Regions from separate parts of the Mesorhizobium sp. B1-1-6 genome, predicted to be linked through region 2. Evidence: riboswitches for the same ligand, from Rfam matches in the RefSeq annotation. Region 2 holds a riboswitch; the other holds the start of a gene.

Region 1 (7,121 bases), on a different contig from region 2:
CACGTCGGAAACAACCTTGGTGGCGAGCCCCTCCTCGGCCTCGAGCTGCTGGCGCTGCAGGCCGTGGTTGGCGGTGACGTGGCCCATCTCATGCGCGATGACGGCGGCGAGCTCGGCCGAATCATTGGCCAGGGCCAGCAGGCCGCGCGTGACGTAGAGGTAGCCGCCCGGCAGTGCGAAGGCATTGACGTTGGGCGAATTGAGGATGGTGATACGATAGGTCTGGGTCGGGTTGGCCGACACCACCGTCAGGCTGCCTACGACCTTGGCGACCATGCGCTCGAGCTTGGGATCGGAGTATTCGCCGCCATAGGTCGCCAGGATGCGTGGATGCTGCGCCTTGGCCAGTTCGGCCAATTTGTTATTGGCCGCGACATTGTCGACCGTGATCGGTTTGTCGGAAGGCTGGAAGCCGGATTCCTGGACTTCCGGAGGTGTGAACATCTGGCAGCTTGCCAGGGCCACGACAAAGCCGGCCAGCGCCAGAAAGCGCGCCAGCATTTTCCCTCTTGGTCTTTCCGTGCCGGTCGGCAGAACGGCTTCCTTTCGGGTCTGGCGCATGCCCGCGAAAATCGGGGCGATCCTCGCAAGGGCTCATGCGCAAATCAAAGCATTACAGCATCCACGCCATACCAACGCGCGGCGGATGCCGCAGGCAAATCACGGCCTGCACCGGACCGGTACAGGGCGGACCTAGCCACACTACCTCTGTCAAGGCAAGCAATCGCCCCGTCGCCAGGAGCCGGTTTGAGCGTAAATTATGTCCGCTTCCGGGCAATATCTCGTGATCCAGCCTCCCAGGCGCTTGTGCCAACATAGCGCCGGAAAACTTCAGGACCAGCCCCGGCAAAGAAATCATCCGCCTTGCCCTTGGCGGCAACCATGCCGTTGTCGAGGAACACCACCTCCTCACAAATACGGCGTGCGTCCTGTGGCTGGTGCGTAACGAACAGCAGCGTCATGCCCCGCTCGGCATGCACGTCGGCGACAAGATCGAGCATGTCGTCGCGCAAGGCCGGTCCGAGTGAAGCGAAAGGCTCGTCCAGAAGAAGCACCGGGCGGTTGCGAACCAGCACGCGCGCCAATGCGACACGCTGGCGTTCGCCTCCCGAAAGTTCGCGCGGCAGGCGTCTTTCCTTGCCCGCGAGGCCGGTGCGCGCGATCGCCTCCGCGATGTCAGCGCCGTCGGCCTCGGTCAGCCGCAGCGAGGGCGAGCGGCCGAGCCCGACATTCTCTTCGACCGAAAGATGGGCAAAAAGATTGTTTTCCTGGAACACCATCGACACGGGCCGCGCCGAAGGCGGCGCCGCGCCGACATCGGCGCCGCCGATCAGCACGCGGCCAGCCTGCGGCGTCTCGAAGCCCGCCACCAGATTGAGCAGCGTCGACTTGCCCGAGCCGCTCGGCCCCATGATGGCGGTAATTTTCGACGCGGCGAAATCGACATCGAAAACGAGCGGCGCGTCGCCGTAGCTGAACGAGACCGTGTCCAGCCGCACCTCGGCTCCCCTTGTCGCACCATTGGTGGCGCCCGCAGCCATCAGTCTCGTTCTCCCCTTCCCAGCCCGCTCGCCGCCACCACAAGCGCAAGGCAGACCAGACCGAGCAGCAGCGCCAGGCCGGCGGCGTCCTCGGTACGGTAGCTGCCCATGCGCGCCAGGAGAAGGTAGGGCAAGGTCTGCACGGAATCACTGCCGAACAATGCGATGACGCCGAGATCGCCAAGCGACAGCGCCATGGCAAACGCGAAGGCGGTGGCCAGCGGCCGTCGCAGCGAGGGCCAGTCGACCAGCCGCAACCGGGCCCAGCCCGCTATTCCCAGAAGCGCGCAGAGCCGCTCATGGCGCTCGCTCGCCGCATCATAGGCGGGGCGGATGGCACGGATGGCGAAAGGCATCGCCATGACTGCATTGACGGTGACGACCATGACCGGGGCTATGGCAAAGACATCGCCGACATGGCGCAGCAGAAGGAACCAGCCGGCGCCGATGACGATGGGCGGCACGACCAGGACGAAGCCGGCACCGGTGTCGGTGGCGTGTTCGAGCACGGTCCGCGGACCGGAGCGGCGCTTCAGGGCCAGCACGCGGCGCGCCATGGCGAGCGAAAGCGACAGCGCAACCGACAGCAGCGCCGACAGGAAAGCCAGCACGGCGCTGGTCAGCGTCGCCTGCCGCACCGCCGCTTCGCCGGCGAGACGACCGAGGTCGGCGCCGAGGCCTGACATCACCGTCGCCGTCATCGGCCCGGCGACGAACAAAAGGGCCAGCACGACGAGCGCGGCATTCAGCGCGGCCTCGGTCCTGCCGGCCGAGACGTAGCGGCGCGGCGCCACCGGCAGATTGGCGTCACCGGTGGTGTTGGCGCCGAGCCGCGTCAACGCCAGCACCACGACAAAGGTCAGCGCGATCTGCAGCAGCGTCAGCGCCACCGCCCGCGCGGGATCGAAATCGAAACGCAGAGCCTGGTAGATGCCGACCTCCAGCGTCGTCGCGCCGGGGCCACCGCCCAGCGTCAGCACGATCGTGAAGGATGTGATGCAGAGCATGAACACCAGGCCGGCGACGCCCGGCAGAGCGGCGCGCAGTGTCGGCCACTCGATCAGCCGGAAAGCCGGTGCGGCACCCATGCCGAGCTGGCTCGCCAGCCGCCATTGGTCGGCTTGGATGGTTTGCAGCGCTTCGAGGAACAGCCGCGTGGCCAGCGGCAGGTTGAAGAAGACATGAGCAACGAGGATGCCGGAGAGGCCATAGATGCCCGGCCAATTGTAACCGCCGACGGCACCAAGAAAGCCGGCGAAATAGCCGGCGCGGCCATAGAGCGCCAGGATGCCGAGCGCCGCCACGATCGCCGGCAGCGCCAACGGCAGGGCGAAGAGCTGGAGGATGAAGCCGCGGCCGGGAAAGCGCGGATGCCGCGACAGCGCGCGAGCCACGAACAGGGCCGGCGCCACCGACAACAGCGTCGAAAGCGCCGCCTGCCACAACGTAAAGCGCACGACGCGCAGGAGATAAGGATCGAAGGCTGCCCAGGCTCCGGAGAAATCGTTCGCGCCTTCGAAAAGAAGACCCGCAAACGCGCCGCCGATCAGGAGCCCGATCGCCGCAAGCGCGAGGATACCGGCGGAGATGCGGGGGTCAGACGCGCGCTGCACGCTGCGCCGCCCAAAGGACCTTTAGCGAGCGTCGCGTTCCTTCGCGCCCCCCTCTGTCCTGCCGGACATCTCCCCCACTTGGGGGGAGATTGGCTGCTTCAGCGCTCCACCCTCTCCTGTGACGTCGCCAATTGGCGAAAGCCGTCGTGACGGCCAATCTCCCCCCTCGTGGGGGAGATGTCCGGCAGGACAGAGGGGGGCGCCGTAGAGCACTCATCATTCGATCATACGACCAAACTACTTGCTCATCACCGCCAGCCATTCATCCACCCATGCCTTGCGGTTGGCCGCGACCTCCTCGGGACTGAACAGCAAGGTTTTGGTCGGCCTGACCAGTCTGTCGAAGGCCGGATTGAGCGGCTTGTCGGTCTTGCCGGCCGGGAACATCCAGTTGGTCTCGGGGATGACATCCTGGAATTTCGGCCCGGTCATGAAGGCGATGAACTTTTCCGCCAGCGGATTTTTGGCTCCCGTCGTGGTGATGCCGGCGACCTCGATCTGCAGATACTCGCCCTCCTCGAAGGAAGCGGCCTGGTAGCGCTCGGTGTTCTCGGCAACCATGTGGTAGGCGGGCGAGGTCGTGTAGGACAACACCATCGGCGCCTCGCCCTTGGTGAACAGGCCGTAGGCCTCGCTCCAGCCCGGCGTCACGGTCAAGACCTTCGCCTTGAGCTTGGCCCAGGCCTCCGGCGCCTTGTCGCCATAGACCGACTTCACCCACAACAGCAGGCCGAGGCCCGGCGTCGAGGTGCGCGGATCCTGGATAACGATCTTGTCGTCGGCACTGCCCTCGACCAATTCCTTCAGGCTCTTGGGCGGCGTCTTCAGCTTCTGCGTGTCATAGACGACGGCGAAATAGCCATAGTCGTACGGGACAAAGATGTCGTCGTTCCAGCCGCCCGGCACATTGAGCCCGGTCACGGCGCCATGCGGCGCAAACAGGCCAGTGGCCTTGGCATCGGCGGTGAGATTGGTGTCGAGGCCAAGCACGATGTCGGCCTTGGTCGCGGCCCCTTCCAGCTTGACGCGGTTGAGCAGCGCGACGCCGTCGGCAACCGAGACGAAGTCGACATCGCAGCCGCATTCGGCCTCGAATTCCTTCTTCACCACCGGGCCGGGGCCCCAGTCGGCGGTAAAGCTCTCATAAGTGTAGACGGTGAGCTTGTCCTTGGCTAAGGCCGGCCCGGACAGAACCACGACCATTGCAGAGACAAGGGCGTATAAAAGCGTGCGCATCGGCGCCTCCTTCGTTCGGGTTAAAGGAATTGAGGCGTCGGACTGTCCGAAACGTCTAATCCCTCCGCCGGTACAAACCGGATCAGGTTCAGCGGGTTGGCGAGACTGCCTCTCAGCCGGTCCGCGAAATATCGCGTCCGGCACCCCGTTAGAGCGCCTCGACACATAGGCCCGGCCGGTGAACCGCGCAAGTGGCTGTTTGCCGGCCTTCCGTTTCCGCTGCCGGGCTGGTAAGGGCCACACGATATGAGCACATTCACCATCCTGCTTGGCGGCGATCTCATCCGCACGCCACGGCTCGACCGTCAGGTCGAGGGAACCCGCGTCGTCGCCGCCGATGCCGGCATCGGCCATGCAAGCACGCTCGGCCTTGTGCCGGAACTGTGGGTCGGCGATTTCGATTCCGTGCCCGCCGGCCTGCCGGATGAGTTGGCCGCCGTGCCGCGCCGGACCTTCCCGGCAGAGAAGGACGCCACCGATGGCGAACTCGCGATATCGGCCGCCCTGGAGTGCGGCGCGACCAGCCTCGTGCTTGCCGGCGCCTTCGGCGGCAAGCGCGCCGACCATGCCTTCCTGCACATGGCGCTCGCCCTGCGGCTGGCCGGGGCCGGGACAAAGGTGCTGTTGACCAGCGGCGCGCAGGAAGCCGTGCCCCTGGCGCACGGCACGGCCCGCTTCGACTATACAGACGGCACCCTGTTCTCGATCCTGGGTTTTTCCGAGCTTGCCGGGCTGACCGTCGCCGGCGCGAAATGGCCGCTTGACCGCGTCAAGGTCGCGTTCGGCTCATCGCTGACCATCTCTAATGAGGTCAAGGGCAGGCTCGAGATCGCGCTGGGAGCGGGGCGCGCGCTGCTGCTCGCCCATCCCTATCCCTTGCCAGAAAGCTGACATGGCGCCGCCTCTTCTCAATCTCGACGGAATAAAACTGACGTTCGGCGGCACGCCCCTGCTCGACGGCGCCGACTTGGCTGCGTCGGCAGGCGACAAGATCGCGCTGGTCGGCCGCAACGGGTCCGGCAAGTCGACGCTGCTCAAGATCGCCGCCGGCCTGATCGAGCCGCAGGACGGCGAGGTGTTCCGCCAGCCATCGGCGACCGTCCGCTATCTGCCGCAAATGCCCGACATGGACGGCTTCGCAACCGTGCGCGCCTATGTCGAGGCCGGCCTCGGTCCCGCCGACGATCCTTATCGCGCCAGCTACCTGATGGAGCACCTCGGCCTCTCGGGCGAGGAGCAGCCGGGCGACCTCTCCGGCGGCGAGGCCAGGCGCGCCGCCCTTGCCCGCGTCATGGCGCCCGAGCCTGATATCCTGCTGCTCGATGAGCCGACCAACCACCTCGATCTCTCGGTGATCGAATGGCTGGAAGAGGAACTCGTCCGCACCTCCTCGGCCCTCATCGTCATCTCGCACGACCGCCGTTTCCTTGAGCGCGTCTCGCGCGCCACCGTGTGGCTCGACCGGGGCCAGACGCGCCGGCTGGATAAGGGCTTCGGCCATTTCGAGGAATGGCGCGACCAGGTGCTTGAGGAAGAAGAGCGCGAACAGCACAAGCTCGGCCGCCAGATCGTGCGCGAGGAACACTGGCTGCGTTATGGCGTGACGGCGCGGCGCAAGCGCAACATGCGCCGCCTGGGCGAATTGCAGACCATGCGCCAGCGTTTTCGCGGCCATCGCGGCGCCGAAGGCACCGCGACCATGGTGGCCAGCGACGCCGCCGAATCCGGCAAGCTGGTGATCGAGGCCAGGAACATCGAGAAGAGCTTTGGCGACCTCACCGTGGTCAAGGGGTTCTCGACCCGCATCCAACGCGGCGACCGCGTCGGCCTCGTCGGGCCGAACGGCGCCGGCAAGACGACGCTTCTGAAGATGCTGACCGGAGAATTGCAGCCGGATGCCGGTTCGGTGCGGCTCGGCACCAATCTGGAGATCGCCACGCTCGACCAGAAGCGCGAGGCGGTCGATCCGCAGGAGACGCTGGCTCAGTATCTCACCGACGGGCGCGGCGAGAACCTTGTCATCAATGGCGAGCAGCGCCACGTCGTCTCCTACATGAAGGACTTCCTGTTCAAGCCGGAGCAGACACGCACGCCGGTGCGCGAGCTGTCGGGCGGCGAGCGGGCACGGCTGATCCTTGCGCGCGTGCTGGCCCGGCCGGCGAACTTGCTGGTGCTCGATGAGCCGACCAACGATCTCGACATGGAAACGCTGGAGTTGCTGCAGGAACTGGTCGCCGGCTTTGCCGGTACGGTCATCCTGGTCAGCCACGACCGCGATTTCCTCGACCGCACCGTGACCAGCGTGATCGCGCCGGACGGCGGCGGCCGCTGGGTCGAATATGCCGGCGGCTATTCCGACATGCTGGCGCAGCGCGGCGGCACCAGGCTCGACGACCGCAAGGCGCGGGCGAAGGCGGATGCAAGCGAGGCGCCGACGGCGAAGGCGGACAGCCCCACCGCCAAAGCCCCGGCAAAAAAACTCTCGTTCAAGCAGAAATTCGCGCTGGAATCGCTGCCCAAGAAGATCGAGGCGGTGACAGCCTCGATCTCGCGGCTGGAGAACAACATCGCCGATCCGGCCTATTACGAGCGCGATCCGGCCTCGTTCCAGAAGACCATCGCCGCCCTCGACAAGGAGCGCGCGACGCTGGCGGCACTGGAGGAAGAGTGGCTCGAACTGGAGATGTTGCGCGAGGAAATGGAGGGGTGAAGATGGTATGCGCTACGTTAT
Region 2 (7,121 bases):
CGGCGCCGAGCCCAGCGGGTCGACGTTCCAGCGGCGATCGATGGCGGCCGACAGGCTGTTGAAGGCCAGGCGCCGCGCGGCGCCAACAAAGTCTCTCATCCCAGACCTGTTCGTCCCAAAATTGTATTTTTTCTAACCATGCGCCGGCCGGCGCGCAAGGCGACCTCCGGTTTTGACGCACTGCAAGTAGGCACCGAGGCGCGCGCAACGGCGACTATCCGCACCCCTGTGCTGCCGGCGATCACCCACTCACCTCATCCACCAAGAAATCGAAAGGGATATCATGGACCGCAATTTTACGCGGGCGCTTGCGCTCGTCCTCAAATCCGAAGGCGGCTGGTCGGACAATCCGGCCGATCCGGGCGGCGCCACCATGAAGGGCGTCACGCTCGCCAATTTCCGCCGCTACGTGAAGGCGGATGCCGCCAAGGCGGATCTCAGGAAGATCAGCGATGCCCAGCTCGCCACGGTGTACCGCCGCTTCTACTGGGATGCGGTGGCTGGCGCCGAGTTGCCCGACGGCGTGGACTACGCGGTGTTCGACTATGCCGTGAACAGTGGGCCAAGCAGGGCGGCGAAATATCTTCAAGCAGTGGTCGGCACCGCCCAGGACGGCCGCATCGGGCCCGAGACGCTCGCGGCCGTCGGTTCCCGACCGGCCGCCGTCGTCATCGACAATCTCTGCGATGCCCGCCTGGATTTCCTGAAGCGGCTTCCGACCTGGCCGACTTTCGGCAAAGGCTGGTCGAGCCGGGTCGGATCCGTCCGCGCACAGGCGCTGCTGCTGACGGCTGTCGGGGCAGGCGAGGCATCGGCCACGCGGCCAGATCCTGCGCCGACCGCTGCTGCGGCGGCGCCGGGCGGCGCTGCTGCCACAGGTGCCGTCGAACCGGTCGCGGCGGCGCCTGCCGGCGCCAACATCCCAGCCGCCGCCAAGGCGGGCGGGATCATTGTCGCGTGCCTGCTCGTCGCCTACGCCGCCTGGCACCACGTCGCCGCCGCCTTGCAAGGAATGTTCTGATCATGGCCACGACAACCCAGCCGACCATCCGTCCGACCAACAAGCTGACGGCCGCGACCATCGCCGCCGCCGCCGTTTCGATTTCGGGCGTCTTCGTACGCAATGTCTGGCCGTCCTGGTACGATGCCGAGACATGGGCCACGCTGCTGCCGTTGGCCGTCTTTGCCGTCGGCTATCTCGTCAAGGACGCGCCAAACCAATGAGCGCGCTCCTCTCCTTCCTGCTCAGCAATTCGACCGTTTTCGGCATCGGCGCGGCCATCATCGCTGCGTTTGGCTGGGGTGTTCGCCAGCGGCTTGCCGGGGAACGCGCCGAACGCAGCCGGCAGGCTGCGGCCGAGGCGGCGGCGCGCGACGTCGCCGATCAGGTTGACAACGATATCGGCGCGCTGCCCGCCGCCACTGCCCGAAAGGAGCTCAGGTCATGGGCAAGGGATTGATTGTCGCAGCGGCCGCAGCACTTGTCGCGGTAGCCGGCTGCACCACCGTCACCGGCGGATTTTGCGCGGTCTCGAGCCCGATGCGCTTGTCCGCATCCGCCGTTGCAGCGCTGTCGGATGCGGAAGTCCGGATGCTGCTGGCGCACAACCGCAAGGGCGAGAAACTGTGCGGGTGGAAACCATGACGATCGTATTGCCGCTCGATTCGGGCCCTGCTGCCCCGGGACTGCTCATCTTCGGTGCCGGATCGGTCATTCTGTTTCCTGATCGCGAGACAATGAAATGATGCATGATATTTTCGACCTGCTCGGCATCAAGGTGCCGGTGGTGGTCGCCGGCCTTTCCGGCGGCATATTGCGCGCGCTGTCGCGCCACCGCTACAAACCGCGCGAGATGGTGGCCTCGCCGATCTGCGGCGCGCTAGCCGCCGCCTATCTGACGCTGCCCGTGGTCCAGTATTCCCGCGCCATGGGCCTGCCGATGGCCAATGACGACACCACGACGCTGGCGGCCGCATTCCTCATCGGCGTCTGCGCGATGTGGATCTCGGATATCGTATTCGAGGTCGTGGTGCGCAGGTTCAAGCCTGGGGAGTGACGCCGCGCGTCCGTGGTGATCGGCAGCAGGACGCGCCCGTCGACTGGACGAAGCCGACGACAATGCCCATCTATGGGAAATCCTGGAGCGGCTGTCATAGCGCCGGGCCTCCAGTTTTATCGTGCGCAATTCCGACGGAAACGGCTACAACCTTTCCCGGAGTTGCTTTGGGGAGATTTGATATGGCGACTTCAAGCGAACGCGCGGTGCTTGCCGGCGGCTGTTTCTGGGGCATGCAGGATCTGATCCGACGCATCCCGGGCGTCCTGTCCACGCGCGTCGGCTACAGCGGCGGCGACGTGCCTGATGCCACCTACCGAAACCATGGCACCCATGCCGAAGCCATCGAGATCAATTTCGATCCCGCCAGTGTGAGCTACCGTACGCTGCTGGAGTTCTTCTTCCAGATTCATGATCCGACGACACGCAACCGCCAGGGCAACGATGTGGGGATGAGCTACCGTTCGGCGATCTACTACACCACCGATGAGCAGAAGCGCGTCGCCGAAGACACTATCGCCGACGTCGACGCCTCGGACCTGTGGCCCGGCAAGGTGGTCACCGAGGTGGCTCCGGCCGGCGCGTTCTGGGAAGCCGAACCCGAGCATCAGGACTATCTGCAGAAATACCCGAACGGCTACACCTGTCATTTCGTCAGGCCGGGCTGGAAGCTGCCGGTTCGCGAAGAGGCTGTTTCGTAGACGGCGCCCGAACCGAGACGAAGGCCGATGGCGGTTTACGTCTCAGGCGCCTGCCTGTTCGGCGAGGGTGAAACATAAAGAGACGGAAACGCCACGGAACAGACGCCCCGTGGCGTTCTCCAGCAGTTTCGGCGAATGGCTACTTGCCGCAATGCTTGTCATTGACGGTCGGCGAAGCGGTGCCCGGAGCGGTGTGGCTGGCATCCGGCTGAGCACCTTGTGGGCTGGCCGGACAGTTCCGGTCCGCGTTCGAATTCATGCCGTCGGGCATGACGGTCGTGCTGCCGGTCGTGCCAGGATCCACCGTGTTCGGCGATGCCGGCGTGTTCGGGTCGACCGTGACCGACTGGCCGCTGCCGGGCCCATTATTGGCGCCGTTTCCGCCAGCACTTTGCGCCATCGCCGAAGTCGCGAGACCAATGGTAAGAGCCGAAGCTGCGAGGATTTTCATGAGCATGGTTTGTCTCCATTTCTGTGAAGTCTTCGCTCGTTTCCACGAAGTTCGTCGCGTTTGCGACTATAGGGACAACCACTCGTCGTGGCTAAGGTTCCGGACAAATTTCCCTCAAGACCGGGCCCGACGGAACCGCCCATAAATCAGGCCTGGCGCTATGCATTTCCGGCGATGGTCCTGAAAAAACAGCTTTCATAGCCGCCCGATTGGTGCTTTAACGCGTCCATCCACAGGGGTGCTCCGTACGGTCGGGGCTGAGACGGGGGTGGCAAGCCCACAGACCCTAGAAGCTGATCTGGGTAATACCAGCGGAGCGAGGCGGGCGATGTTTTCAGGCGCACAGATTTCCCTATATCCCATGTCCGGCGATTTTGTCGGCGTCATCCTTGGCGCGCTCGGGGCACTGGACCCCTATCGTGATCGACTGCGGATCGAGACCGACGATATCTCGACCTTGCTTGTCGGGCCGCCCGAGGTGCTGTTTCCTGCCATGCGCGACCTGTTCGTGGCGGCAGCGCGCAGCGGCAAGCATTGCGTGCTTTCGGCCGCCATCTCGCGCGGCTGCCCGGGCGAGCCGGACGATCCGATCTGCCGCTCCGACGCGTTTGGCGGACCTGCCGGGCCGCTCGGCCCGCGCAAGGAAGCCGCTATCGCCGCCGTGCGCGGCGTGGCCGTCACCGGCCAGCCGGCGGCGGCGCAGTTCTCGCTTTACGTCATGGGCACCGGCGACCACATGGACGAGATCTATGGCTGCATCGACTTCCTGAAGCAGTCGGGCGTATATGAGCGCTCCAAGCATTTCTGCACAAAGTTGCGCGGCGACGCAGGCGCCATTTTTACCGCACTCAACGAGGCCTTTTGCCGCTTCGGGCCGGGTGCCGGTCACGTAACGCTCGACGTCACCGTCTCGGCCAACAGCCCCACCGCCGTCTGACGGCGCGCCCCGCGCCATCCGCTCCGGGTACCTGCGTGTCCTCCCTGTCCGCCCCTTCGCGTCCGATCGTGGACCTCATCGCCAGAACCGCTCCGGCGATGCTTTCGGTGGGGCTGCTGCTAGCCGCGTGGGAACTCTATGCGCGCTTTGGTGGCATCAAGCCGACAATCCTCCCGGCGCCATCGCGCGTCTTCGCTCAGGCAATGCTCAACCGGCACGCGCTGGCCGATAACGCCGTGCCAACCCTCCGTGCCACGCTCGCAGGCTTTGCCTGTTCGCTCGGCGGTGCCTTTGCGATGTCGATATTGATCGACTTCTCCCAGCCATTGCGGCGCGCCCTTTTTCCGGTCTTCGTGGTCAGCCAGACCTTGCCGCTGGTGGCGATTGCACCGCTGGTGGTGCTGTGGTTCGGCTTTGGGCTGATGCCCAAGATCATGCTGGTGGCGCTGGTCACCTTCTTTCCGATGTTGGTGGCTTTGGCCGAAGGATATGAGGCGACGGAGGCTGAGATCGGCCAAATGCTGCGCGCCATGGGGGCAGGGCGCTGGCGTGTCTTCGTCCTGGCGCGGCTGCCCTCGGCGCTGCCCTACTTCTTCGCCGGTGTCAGGATCTCGATCACCTATGCTGTCGTGGGCGCCATCTTCGCCGAATATGCGGGCGCGGCGAAGGGCCTCGGCATCTACATGCTCAACGCCAAGAACAACTTCCGCCCGGACCTGGTGCTGGCCGCCGTCGCCGTCAGCGCCGTGCTGACGCTCGTCCTGTTCGGGCTGACGATGCTGGTCCAGCGCCTTGCCATGCCATGGGAACGGACCGCCGGCGGGCGGGCCGCAGGAAAGGGGCCGTGGCGATGAACCGGCTCGAACTGCGACATGTGCGCAAGGCCTTCGAAGGACTCGACGTGCTTGCCGACATTTCGCTCAGCGTCGGCGCCGGCGAATTCGTCTCCATTCTGGGCCCCTCCGGCGCCGGCAAGTCGACGCTGTTCCAGCTTCTGACCGGCGCGCTTCACGGCGAGGGCGAGATATTCTTCGACGGCAAGCCGCTCGATGACCACGGCCGGCATTTCGCTTTCATGCCGCAGCGCGACGCGTTGATGCCTTGGCGGCGCATTCTTGACAACGCCACGCTCGGGCTTGAGGTGCAAGGTGTCAGGCGCAAGGCTGCCCGCGCTCGCGTTGCTCCGCTGTTCGAGGAATTCGGGCTTGCCGGTTTCGAACGGCATTTTCCGGCGCAGCTTTCCGGCGGCATGCGCCAGCGCGCGGCCTTGCTGCGCACCGTGGTGCAGGAACGCGATATGCTGCTGCTCGACGAGCCGTTCGGCGCACTCGATGCGCTGACCCGCGCCGCCATGCAACGCTGGTTGGAACAGATGTGGCGGCGCCACTGCTGGACGGCGCTGCTGATCACCCACGACGTGCGCGAAGCTGTGTTCCTGTCCGACCGCATCTATGTGCTTTCGGCGCGGCCGGCGCGCGTCGTCGCTGAGATCACCGTGCCGCTGCCGCGTCCACGCGAACTGGCCGGCGGCGCTGCACGGCAGGCCGGCACCCTCGAAGCCGAGATCCTCGACATCCTCCTCAACCCGAGCCACCAGAAGGACACGGACCATGACTGACCTGACGCGCCGGCAAGCCTTGCTGCTCACTGCCGCTGCCGGCCTTCCCCTTGTAGCCCGGCCAGGCCGATCTCTTGCCCAGGCGGCCGCCCGGAAAGTAACGGTGGCGCTGGACTGGACGGTCAACACCAACCATATCGGCCTGTTCGTCGCTCGCGACAAAGGGTTTTACAGCGAGGCCGGCCTCGAGGTCGACATCCTGCCCTACAGCGATACCGGTGCAGGCACGCTGGTTGCCAACCGCGTTGCCGATTTCGGCATCAACGGCTCCATCGGCCTCTTCACCCAGAAAACCGCCGGCGCCGATCTCAAGGCGGTCTATGCCGTGGTGCAGTCCGAAACCGGACGGCTGGTGTTCAATGCAGCGCGTGACGAGATCAAAACCCCCAGGGATCTTGACGGCCTGACCTATGGCGGTTTCGGCAGTGCCTGGGAAAACGCGCTGATCTCGACCATCATCCGTCACGATGGCGGCAAGGGGGCTTTCGAAACGGTGACGCTCGGCACGTCCGCCTATGAGGCGCTGGCCAACGGTTCGGTCGACTTCACGTTGGAGGTCTCGACCTGGGAAGGCGTCGAGGCAGAACTGAAAGGCGTCAAACAGCGAAGCTTCGTCTATGCCGACTACGGCGTGCCCGACGAGCACACCACGCTGATCTCCTCTAGCGATGCGTATCTGCGTGCAAATCCGGAATTGGCGTCAGGCTTCATACGGGCAACGCGGCGCGGCTACCAGTTCACCGTCGATCATCCCGAAGAAGCGGCCACACTGCTGATCGCCGCCAACAAGGACGCCCTGACCAATCCGGCATTGATCCACGCCTCGCTGAACACGCTGATCGACGGGCACTATCTGCGCCGGCAAAACGGCGCCATAGGCAGCATGGACCCGGCCAAGATGGAAGCGATCGGTTCCTATCTCTTCGCCGCCGGCATCCTCCGGAACGGGGACGGCGAGCCCGTTGCCCGGCAACCGGATTTTGGCAACTATTTCAGTAACTTCTATCTGGGGTAGGGATCAAACCGCATCGGGCGCCAGCGCTGCTCAAGCTGATTGCCTTTCGTCAGTCTCGTCAGAGCTGCGCCCAAGGCCAACCTTTAAGGCAATAAAGCACAGAGCGGCGACTGCCATTACGCCCAAACCACTCCAACGCAAAATCCGCGCCCTCCCGAAAAGCCCGTCTAATCTACCCCGAGGCTCAGTGCCTTCTTGCGATCGGCCTGAGCACGCTTGCGGTTGCCCTTGGCTTCCCACGCCCGGCTCCGCGCCTCGTAGGCGGTTGCGAAATCCGGCTTGAGCCTTATCGCCTGGCTGAAATCCGCGATGGCCCCTTCATAGTCCGCTCTGCTGGTTCGG

What was found. Region 2 has a riboswitch for thiamine pyrophosphate ahead of FJ979_RS16980 (YkoF family thiamine/hydroxymethylpyrimidine-binding protein). Riboswitches for the same ligand answer to the same signal wherever they lie in the genome.
Region 1: linked by a shared signal. The riboswitch ahead of thiB (thiamine ABC transporter substrate binding subunit) and the one ahead of FJ979_RS16980 (YkoF family thiamine/hydroxymethylpyrimidine-binding protein) in region 2 are both predicted to bind thiamine pyrophosphate.

The regions. Positions count from the first base shown of each region.
Region 1 covers NZ_VFWR01000002.1:64,443-71,563, forward strand. Annotated here, with positions in the region: gene FJ979_RS03885 (M48 family metalloprotease) at 1-501, opposite strand, end outside; gene thiQ (thiamine ABC transporter ATP-binding protein) at 759-1,541, opposite strand; gene thiP (thiamine/thiamine pyrophosphate ABC transporter permease) at 1,541-3,154, opposite strand; gene thiB (thiamine ABC transporter substrate binding subunit) at 3,392-4,390, opposite strand; TPP riboswitch at 4,433-4,548, opposite strand; gene FJ979_RS03910 (thiamine diphosphokinase) at 4,637-5,281, shown strand; gene FJ979_RS03915 (ABC-F family ATP-binding cassette domain-containing protein) at 5,283-7,100, shown strand.
Region 2 covers NZ_VFWR01000008.1:25,801-32,921, reverse strand. Annotated here, with positions in the region: gene FJ979_RS17020 (class I SAM-dependent methyltransferase) at 1-99, opposite strand, end outside; gene FJ979_RS17015 (glycoside hydrolase family 108 protein) at 284-1,021, shown strand; gene FJ979_RS17010 (hypothetical protein) at 1,024-1,224, shown strand; gene FJ979_RS17005 (ABC transporter permease) at 1,221-1,460, shown strand; gene FJ979_RS17000 (hypothetical protein) at 1,445-1,645, shown strand; gene FJ979_RS16995 (hypothetical protein) at 1,746-2,057, shown strand; gene msrA (peptide-methionine (S)-S-oxide reductase MsrA) at 2,240-2,758, shown strand; gene FJ979_RS16985 (hypothetical protein) at 2,898-3,215, opposite strand; TPP riboswitch at 3,434-3,547, shown strand; gene FJ979_RS16980 (YkoF family thiamine/hydroxymethylpyrimidine-binding protein) at 3,538-4,146, shown strand; gene FJ979_RS16975 (ABC transporter permease) at 4,182-5,000, shown strand; gene FJ979_RS16970 (ABC transporter ATP-binding protein) at 4,997-5,764, shown strand; gene FJ979_RS16965 (ABC transporter substrate-binding protein) at 5,757-6,779, shown strand; gene FJ979_RS16960 (tetratricopeptide repeat protein) at 6,947-7,121, opposite strand, start outside.